2 linked regions of the Bryobacter aggregatus MPL3 genome follow. The main gene of each other region encodes a partner of the protein of the gene in region 2 in a complex. Links are inferred from orthologs where the notes say so. Each region holds a gene or a part of one and is shown on either strand. Other genes may lie near its edges.

Region 1 (4,156 bases), 470 kb from region 2 along the record:
GCCGCATGATCTCGCCTGGCGCGGTGGTTTTGGCGACCATTTTGCCTTCAATGGGCATTCGCTGGGAACCACGGTCCGCTTCGATAAGACGGTGAACAAGCTCGAGACGAAAACAGTCAAAGATGCTTCTAACGGCTGGTCGACTGACACGGGCAACTTTGTCTTTGCGGGAATTCAGGATCAGTTCTTTGCCGCCGTGGCGATCAATCGCGGCGGGCGCGGTCCGGTGGAGTTGCAAACGACCTCGGACACCTTTGTTCCTTATTCGTCGACCGATCAGAAGGAAGAACCGAATATTGGAATGGCGGTGGGTGGTTCGGCCGAGAACCAGCTCTCGTTCTATATCGGGCCGAAGGATCTTGACATCCTGAAGACCGTCGATCCTCGTTTGGAACAGATGGTCGACTTTGGCACCTGGTTCGGCATTGTCGCCAAGCCTTTGTTCTACGCGCTGAATTACGTCAATACGAATTTCATCCATAACTATGGCTGGTCGATCATTGTCGTTACGATCATCATCAATCTGCTGACCTTGCCACTGAAGCTCTCGAGCATGAAGTCGATGCAGAAGACGCAACTGGTGCAGCCGGAACTGCAACGGATCAACGAGAAGTATAAGGGCATCTCGATGACCGACCCCCGGGCGGCCAAGAAGAACGAAGAGGTGATGGAGCTTTATAAGAAGCATGGCATCAACCCGGCGGGAGGTTGTTTGCCGCTGATGTTGCAGATGCCCTTCCTGATTGGCTTCTACTCCGTTTTGAGTGTCGCCATTGAAATGCGTCAGGCGCAGTGGTTCTGGGTGACGGATCTTTCGCAGCCGGAAAATCTGCCGATTCGCATCCTTCCGGTATTGATGGTGGCGACACAATTTCTTCTACAGAAGATGACGCCATCGTCTGGAATGGACCCGCAGCAGCAGAAAATCATGCTGTTCATGCCGCTGATGTTCGCCTTTATGTTCTACGGGGCGTCCTCTGGACTGGTGTTATACTGGCTCACTGGCAACGTGTTTGCCATGCTTCAGCAATATGTCTTTAGCAAAGTCAAACCGGGTCCAGTAACGCCGCCCTCGCAAGCGGTCGTCACTGTAAAGAAGAAGAAGTGATCTAGCCAGGAACCGGGCGGTGCGGAACTCATGACTCGTAAATACCCAATCGAACAATACGAAGACAAAATCGGCGATTTTCTCGACCTGCTGCTCGATGGCATCGACATCGACATCGACTACGAATTCCAGGAAGGTGCATCCACCTACCCGGAAATCGAAAACCCGGATATCGTTGTTAAGTTCAGTGGGCCCGAGACTGAGCTTCTGCTCCAGAACAAGGCGGAGTTATTGCTCGCCCTGGAACATTTGACCATGGAGATGCTTCGGCTGCCCCATGAGGATCATTCGCTGATCGTCTTTGACGCGAATGATTATCGCCTGCTGCGCATTGAGGAACTGCGGCTCTCGGCGCAGACCGCCGCTGAGCGTGTGAAGCAGAGCCTGCAGCCGTTTTTCTTTGCTCCGATGACCAGCCGTGAACGCCGGATCATCCATATGACCCTACGTCCTGAAACCGAAGTGCGTAGCGAATCGGTGGGTGTCGGCGGGGGCAGGCAAGTGGTGATTATCCCTGCGGGCATGCCTACTCCGGCTGCGCCGGCAACTCCACCTCGCGACCGTCGTGGTCCGGGTGGAGATCGTGGACGCCGCGATAGCCGTGGTGGCAGACCCGGCGGTGGTGGCTTCGGTGGCCGCTCCGGTGGTGGTGGCCGTCCTTTCGGCGACCGTCCTCCTCGCCCCGGCGGAGATCGTGGACCGCGTCCTTCTGGTGGTGGATTCGGCGGTGGACGTCCCTTTGGCGATCGCCCCCCACGCCCAGCCGGAGATCGTGGACCTCGTCCGAGCGGCGGTGGATATCGTGGACCGCGCCGCGAAGGACCTCCCAGCAGTGGCAATTCTGGTGGCGAGCCGAACGGCAACCGCTAGCATCCGCTTCTCTTGAACCTCAAAGATACGATCGTTGCCATCTCCACCCCTCCGGGCCGTGGAGGGATTGGCGTGGTGCGCATCTCGGGCGACGATGCTGTTGCTGTGGCGCGCCGCTTAGTGGCACCTTTGGAAAGCTTCGAGCCGCGCTTCGCCTCTCTCACCTATCTGCTCGATGATGCCGGGGAACGCATTGATGAGGTGGTGGTCACCTGGTTCCAACGCCCGCGCAGTTTTACTGCGGAAGATGTGGTGGAGATTTCCTGCCATGGCTCGCCTGTTATCTTGCGTCATTGTGTTGAGCGGGCCACCCGTCTGGGGGCGCGATTGGCCGAGCCGGGCGAATTCACCCTGCGTGCGTATCTTCGCGGCCGGATTGATCTGCCACAGGCCGAAGCGATTCGCGACCTGATCGAATCGACCACGCTCTACCAAGCCAAGGTTGCGGCCCAACAATTGGGCGGCTCTTTGAGCCGTCGTATGGCGCCGCTAAAGAAGCAGTTTATCGACCTGATCTCGTTGCTCGAAGCCGGAATTGATTTTGCCGAAGACGATATCTCGGTGGCTCCCGATTCGGAACTCCTGGCGCGCCTGGCGCCGATCCGGGCCGGAATTGCGCGCCTGGAATCAAGCTTCGCCTTTGGACGCATAGTCCACGAGGGCTTTTCGCTTGCCATCATCGGCCGGCCGAATGTCGGCAAGTCGAGCTTATTCAATGCCCTCTTAGAGCAGGACCGCGCGATCGTGACCGATATTCCGGGCACCACGCGCGATACGGTGAGCGAATCTGCGGCGATTGCCGGAATTCCGGTTCGTTTGATCGATACGGCGGGGATTCGGGAGTCGAGTGACCCGGTGGAAAGCCTGGGGATTGAGCGCAGCCATCAGGCGAGTGCCGATGCGGATCTGACGGTGCTGGTGTTTGATGCCAGCGTGGGCTGGACTGAAGAAGATCAGCGCCTTCGCCCGCTGACAACCCATCTGCTGGTGGCGAACAAATGCGATCTTACGGCGCAAGAGATTCCGGCAGATGCGATTCGTGTCTCGGCGCAGAGTGGAGAAGGGCTCGAGGTGTTGCGCCACGCCATTGTCACGGCGATCTCGCCAGAAGGCACGCTCGAAGCCGGGGATGGATTTTTGACCAGCCTGCGCCAGAAGAATCTGCTGAGCGATTGCCTCATCGATCTGGACCGCGCGCGGGTGGCGATTGAAAATCACATCCCACATGAGATGTTATTGCTCGATCTCTACGCTGCGCTGCGCTCGATGGATGGCGTCAGCGGCGCTACCACTGCCGACGACATCCTGAACCGGATCTTCTCAACTTTTTGTATTGGTAAGTGAAGTCTTCGCCGCAGGCTTTTCGCTGCTGGCCTTGATGGAATCGAGCACGCCGTTGACGAACTTTACGCTCTCGTCGCCACTGTAGCGGCGGGCCAGTTCGAGGGCCTCGTCGATGATCACTGCGTAGGGCAGCTTGCCCTCGTAGAGTTCAAAGGCGGCAAGCCGCAGAATGTTCCGGTCGACGGAAGGCATGCGATCGAGCCGCCAGTGTTCACTGGCCTTGCCAATCTGCTCGTCGAGAATATCTTTCTTTGCAATCGCACCACGTACGAGCTCTTCCATGAAACGGTCTCGCAGCAGACGCGAAAAATCGTCGTCCTCACTGTGGAGCGTTTGATAGTAAGCTTCGATTGCGGCGTCGGGGTCTTGCTTGCGCAAGTCGCACACATAGAGCACCTGTAGCGCTCGTTCGCGCGATTTCCTCCGGCTAGCCATGAATCTTATACACCCTTCGCGCTTTTGATTTCGCGCAACAGGTTTGCCATCTCGATGGCACCCATTGCGGCATCTGCGCCTTTGTTCCCCATTTTGCCGCCTGCCCGGTCGAGAGCCTGTTCCATGGTGTTGGTGGTGAGCACGCCATTGGCCACCGGCATGCCGCTTTCTTTTGCGACTGCTCCAATCCCTTTGGCATTTTCGCCAGCGACATAGTCAAAGTGCGGCGTATCGCCACGCACAACACAACCGAGACAAACAACAGCGTCCGTTTTCCCTAGTCTTGCCAGTTCCCCCACGACAACGGGCATTTCCCAGGCACCAGGGACTTTGATGACTTCGACATCTTTGGCTTCCGCTCCGGCGCGGGCGAGTGCTCCAAGGGCGCCGTCGAGCAGA
Region 2 (5,343 bases):
GGCGGAAGGCGCGTTCGTCTTCGTCGACAAGATCGATGTTGGCGGCGACAAGGTTTTTGTCGGCGGGGATGAGATAGAGGCCATCGAAGTCGGTGGCGACTGCGGCTTCACTCGCGGTGCAGTTGCTGGCCAGGACATCGTAGCAGGTGAACTTCAGACCCTCTTTGGCCACTCCCACACCAGTAGTAGCGTTACCTTGGGGATCACAGTCAACTAATAGTACCTTGAGCTCATTGAGAGCCATGGACGCTGCCAGATTGATGGCCGTCGTCGTTTTCCCGACCCCACCCTTTTGGTTGGTGATCGCAATGATTTTTCCCACGGGCATATCTTAGCACTGTATGAGTGAGCTAGCTTCTTTGCTTTCAGTCAGGTAGGAAAGAGGGCAGGGGAGCGAGGGTTTCACGTGGAACGAAGCCGATCGGCGAAGAAGCGGGCAACTTTCGGTCCGATCTCTCCTGCAGCGCATTCAAGTTCTGCAGGCGGGAGAAACACTCTGGCGACTCCGAGTTGGGGTGACGGTCCGGCTGCTGGAGCAGAGAAGGGGCACTCCCTATGTTTCACGTGGAACGCGGCCTGCTTGGCCTCGCTGTCCTGAAAGGAGAGATTTTTCTGTGCGAGAATGCGTGCTCCAGAGAGGAAATGGCATGTTTCACGTGGAACAGCGCGGATTGCCACTCTCGACGACCTTCGGAATCAAGGCAGAGGTGTTGGATTCTGCTCGAAGAGCGGATTTTCCCCCTCTTCAGTCCTCAGATGGGTTGTTTTGAGGACCGAAGGAATCATTTTTTCGCGAGAACAACCTTCTGTGCAGCCAGCGGAACTCATTTCAACTCTGGAATGAGAAGCAGAAGCAAATGTTTCACGTGGAACTACTGCTGAAACCCCATGGAAGACGCATGTTTGGGGCTGGAGTTCCGGTTTTCGGTGGCTCGGAGGTCAAAATGGCACGAATCTCCTGGATGGTGCTGTGTTGTGGTTCCACGTGGAACCCATGCCTTCGCTTCCGATCCTTCTCCTCGATCGAGTGTTTCACGTGGAACAAGGGCGGAATCCCCTACCAAACTTGGTTGTGCGGTCCCTGTAGGTTTTCGTGCTCGGATTTTTTTGGAGAATCCGGTATTCAGTGTTCCACGTGACACATCCCACAGGTTTCGAGGGCTGGTTCGGCCGGGTGATGGTTTCACGTGGAACTTGTGGTGTCGTTATTCCCTCGTTTGATTGGATAGCTGAGATTTACCTGCTCATCGGGGATCTGTGGCAGCGATGGGATGTTTCACGTGGAACAACGAAGAAATGTGCGGTGAGAGGCTCAGTTTTGGGGGAGAAAGCGTGTTTGGGGGCTCTAGGAGCCCCAAAGAACCTCTTTTCCCAATTTGAGCCGAAGCTTGAGGGCTAACGGAGGATGGCTCTGAGGGATGATGTTTCACGTGGAACAGATGAGATCACCCCCTCGGGTAGAGTGCTTGGGCGAGATTGTTGCTCCTTTAGGCTGTGGCCGTATGGTTCCACGTGGAACCATACCTTTGTTTCGCGCTGATCGGGATTGTTGGGTGCGGTGGCGGTTTCCCTGCGATTGTCGTTGTTCCACGTGACACATGTTCTGCTTTGCAGCGTGGAATGAAGGCAGCTGTGTCGTGCTTCAAATGAAAGAAGAGTGTCTCTCGGTTTGCGGGGTTGTGAGGTATATCTCTTGTTTCACGTGGAACGCATCGCGCTGGTCGTCGACCGGACAGGAATCCGATCTGGGTTGTGGGGACCGATTTTGACCTCTTTCTCCTCCCCGAAGGCCCTAAAATGGCAAAACCGGGACTCTTTCGAGGTCCCGGTCTCTGTTTTCTGCGTTTTGGATGCTTCAGGCGCGTGGTTTCTGGAGATTGAGGTAGATGTCGAGGATCGCGATTGCTGCGGGTGTCACACCCGGAATCCGGCCTGCCTGGCCGAGGGTCTCCGGTTTCACCCGGTTTAACTTGTCGACGACCTCGTTGGAGATCCCCGGGATGCCGGAATAGTCGAAATCCCGGTCCAGCTTCCGCGACTCCCCTTCCCGCAAGCGATTCACCTGCCGTTCCTGCTGCAGCATGTAGCCTTCGTACTTGATCTCTGTCTCGACCGTCGTTAGGACATTCTGCTGGATCGGAGTCTCCAGTTGCTGCTCGAGCCAGGGCTGGATCTGCGAAATCTTGGATTCCGGACGCTTGAGCCACACCGCAAAGCTTGGGCGGTCGTCGGAGGCGATCGAAACGCCCGCAATCATTCCTGGGGCGACTCGTTTCTCGCTGAGAAGTGCCAGTAACCTCTCCTTCATTGCCAGTTTCTCCCGGAAGCGGCGGATGCGCTCCCCGCTCGCTAATCCGACCCGTTCCGCAATCGGTGTCAGTCTCTCGTCGGCGTTGTCGATGCGTAGAGTTAGCCGGAATTCGGCGCGCGAGGTGAACATGCGATAGGGCTCATCGGCCCCCTTGCTCACCAGATCATCCACTAGAATGCCGCCATATCCCTGGTTACGAGCCAAAACGACCTCATCCCGGCTACCGAGCTTGCAGGCTGCGTTCAAACCCGCGAGCAAGCCCTGAATTCCCGCCTCTTCGTAGCCGCTGGTTCCATTGATCTGACCAGCCAGGAAGAGTCCGGGGTAGCGCTTCACTTCGAGGCGATGATCGAGTTCGCGCGGGTCGATGGCGTCGTATTCGATCGCGTAGCCGGGGCGGATCATCTCGGCATTCTCCAATCCCTCGACCGAGGCGATCATTTCCTCCTGCACATCAATTGGCATGCTGGTGGACATCCCATTCACGTAGACCTCATTCGTATCCAGCCCCTCGGGCTCGAGATAGATCTGGTGCCGTTCGCGATCGGGGAATTTCACGAACTTGTCTTCAATGCTTGGGCAATAGCGGGGACCGATGCCTTCGATCTGTCCACTATATAGGGGGCTTCTTGGAATTGCTGCCTGCAGCACCGCCCGCGTGCGCTCATTGGTATAGGCCAGGAAGCACTGGATCTGCGGGCGATCGATGCGATCGGTGAGAAAGCTGAACGGCGTGGGGACCGGATCCCCATTCTGCAATTCAAACTTGGCCCAATCCACGGTCCTGCCGTCGAGACGGGGCGGAGTACCGGTTTTGAGCCGCGTCCATTGCAGCCCCAAACCACGCAACCGCTCTGCGAGAAGATTGCTCGGCGCCTCGCCGTTGCGGCCGCACGAGTAACGGGTTTCGCCGACGTGAGCGACTCCCTTCAAAAAAGTTCCGGTGGTGACGATCACCGCTCCAGCGGACAGATCTCTTCCGTCGGCAAGACTAACACCGTTCACCTTCGTTCCATCGAAAAGAAAAGCGGCGACCTCGGCCTGCAGGATTCTCAAATTCGCTTCCTGCTCGAGCACTTCTTTCATCCGCACCCGGTACATCTTCTTGTCGCACTGCGCTCGCGGACTCCAAACGGCAGGCCCGCGGCTCGTATTCAGCAAGCGGAACTGGATTCCCACGGCATCCGTGATTTCGCCCATCACTCCACCCAGTGCGTCGATCTCGCGCACCAGATGGCCTTTGGCGATGCCACCGATTGCCGGATTGCACGACATTTGCGCGATCAGATCAATATTCATGGTGATCATCGCGGTCTTCAATCCCATGCGGGCACACGCTCTTGCCGCCTCGCAGCCTGCGTGGCCGGCGCCCACGACAATCACGTCATATCGGATTTGCTTCATTTCACCCCGCTCTACGCCTTATTCTAACTTTTGGAGGCAAATTCTCTTTTGAACATCTTGATCGTGGGTTCCGGTGGACGTGAGCACGCCATGGCGTGGCGTTGTGCGCAGGAGGGACACAAGGTCTTCTGCGCCCCTGGAAACCCCGGCATCTCGCAAGTTGCCGAGTGCATTCCTTTGGAAACCCAAACTCCCGAACATTTTTTACAAGTGGCGCGGTTGATCCACGCCGACCTGACGATTGTGGGGCCGGAAGTCCCGCTGGTGGCTGGCATCGTCGATCACTTTGAGGCGCACGGCCTCCGGATCTTTGGTCCCACCGCTGCCGCCGCAGAACTGGAAGGCAGCAAGGCTTTCTCGAAAGAATTCATGGCCCGGCATGGCATCCCCACGGCTCGCTTTCAGGTCTTTGACAATCTGGAAGACGCGAAACTCGGTCTGGGCCGCTTTGAATATCCAGTGGTTCTCAAGGCGGATGGACTCGCGGCCGGCAAAGGCGTCGTGATCGCGAAAACAAAGGCCGATGCCTGGACCGCGCTCGAAGGTCTCTTTTCGGGAGACCTGGTGGGCGCTGCCGGTTCTCGCGTTTTGATCGAAGATTTCTGGCGTGGCGAAGAAGTCAGCTTCATTGCGATCTGCGATCATGACACCGCGATTGCGCTGCCGCCGACGCAGGACCACAAAAACATTTTTGACAACGACGAAGGGCCGAACACGGGTGGCATGGGGGCTTACTGCGATGACCGGATTCTCAGCCAAGAACAGAAAGACGAAATTCTTGAGAACGTCATTCTACGAACCCTGCGCGGCATGGCCTCTGAAGGCAAGCCCTTCCGCGGCTTCTTATACGCAGGGCTTATGATGACTCCCGACGGGGTGAAGGTCCTTGAGTTCAACGTGCGTCTTGGCGACCCCGAAACGCAGGCGCTGCTCTTGCGCATTGAAGCTGGCTTTGTCGATACGATTCTCGCGGCGACCGAACATCGTCTGCCTTCGGCTCATTTGCAACTGAGCACAGGAGCCACGGCCTGCGTGGTGATGGCGGCTCATGGGTATCCCGGAAAAGTGCGCACGGGCGACAGGATCAGCGGCATTGAGAACAGTGGCGAGGCGATGGTCTTTCATGCCGGCACGAAATTCGAAGACGGTGAACTGAAAACGGCGGGTGGCCGCGTACTCGGTGTGACGGCCGGAGGCGCTACTTTGCAGGAGGCTCTCAACCGGGCTTATCGCGGCTTGGGCTCCATCCACTTTGACGGCATGCAGTTCCGCCGCGACATTGGACAAAAGGGTTTGAAACGCTACACTAATTAGCTAGTGGGGACGTAGCTCAGTGGATAGAGCGTCCGCCTCCTAAGCGGAAGGTCGGCAGTTCGACCCTGCCCGTCCCTACCATTCCTGACTGGGTCTCCCTCGCCTGAGGAGAATCGATGTTATTCCTTCGCGCCCTGCTTGCCTTCGTGGCTCTTCCAGTGGTGGTGAGTGTTTTGGTGCCTTGGCTTTTGTTGCCCAACGACCGTTGGCGGGGCGCGGGATTTTCTTGGGCTTGGCCACTCCTGGTGTTGGGCCTTTGTCTCTTGCTCGCCAGCGTCCGCGATTTTTATGTCGCCGGCCGCGGTACACTCGCC

The links. Proteins that work in one complex are often made in the same cells at the same time.
Region 1: the proteins of mnmG (region 2) and mnmE are in contact, whole or in part, in a solved structure (PDB 9HIP), measured with the Escherichia coli proteins. The link is inferred for Bryobacter aggregatus MPL3 from one-to-one orthologs.

The regions. Positions count from the first base shown.
Region 1 is NZ_JNIF01000003.1:2,156,830-2,160,985, forward strand. What follows is about bases 1,173-4,156. They hold mnmE (tRNA uridine-5-carboxymethylaminomethyl(34) synthesis GTPase MnmE), read left to right. Parts: upstream 1,173-1,990; coding sequence 1,991-3,322; downstream 3,323-4,156. Other genes in these bases: M017_RS27590 (R3H domain-containing nucleic acid-binding protein), read left to right, coding at 1,173-1,978; nusB (transcription antitermination factor NusB), read right to left, coding at 3,299-3,757; ribH (6,7-dimethyl-8-ribityllumazine synthase), read right to left, coding at 3,763-4,156. Also shown: membrane protein insertase YidC, read left to right, coding at 1-1,108; more of M017_RS27590, read left to right, coding at 1,139-1,172. UniProt on the Escherichia coli protein: Exhibits a very high intrinsic GTPase hydrolysis rate. Involved in the addition of a carboxymethylaminomethyl (cmnm) group at the wobble position (U34) of certain tRNAs, forming tRNA-cmnm(5)s(2)U34.
Region 2 is NZ_JNIF01000003.1:1,682,411-1,687,753, forward strand. What follows is about bases 1,286-4,284. They hold mnmG (tRNA uridine-5-carboxymethylaminomethyl(34) synthesis enzyme MnmG), read right to left. Parts: upstream 3,716-4,284; coding sequence 1,856-3,715; downstream 1,286-1,855. Other genes in these bases: purD (phosphoribosylamine--glycine ligase), read left to right, coding at 3,764-4,284. Also shown: M017_RS0108045 (ParA family protein), read right to left, coding at 1-322; more of purD, read left to right, coding at 4,285-5,029; M017_RS0108065 (methyltransferase family protein), read left to right, coding at 5,146-5,343. UniProt on the Escherichia coli protein: NAD-binding protein involved in the addition of a carboxymethylaminomethyl (cmnm) group at the wobble position (U34) of certain tRNAs, forming tRNA-cmnm(5)s(2)U34.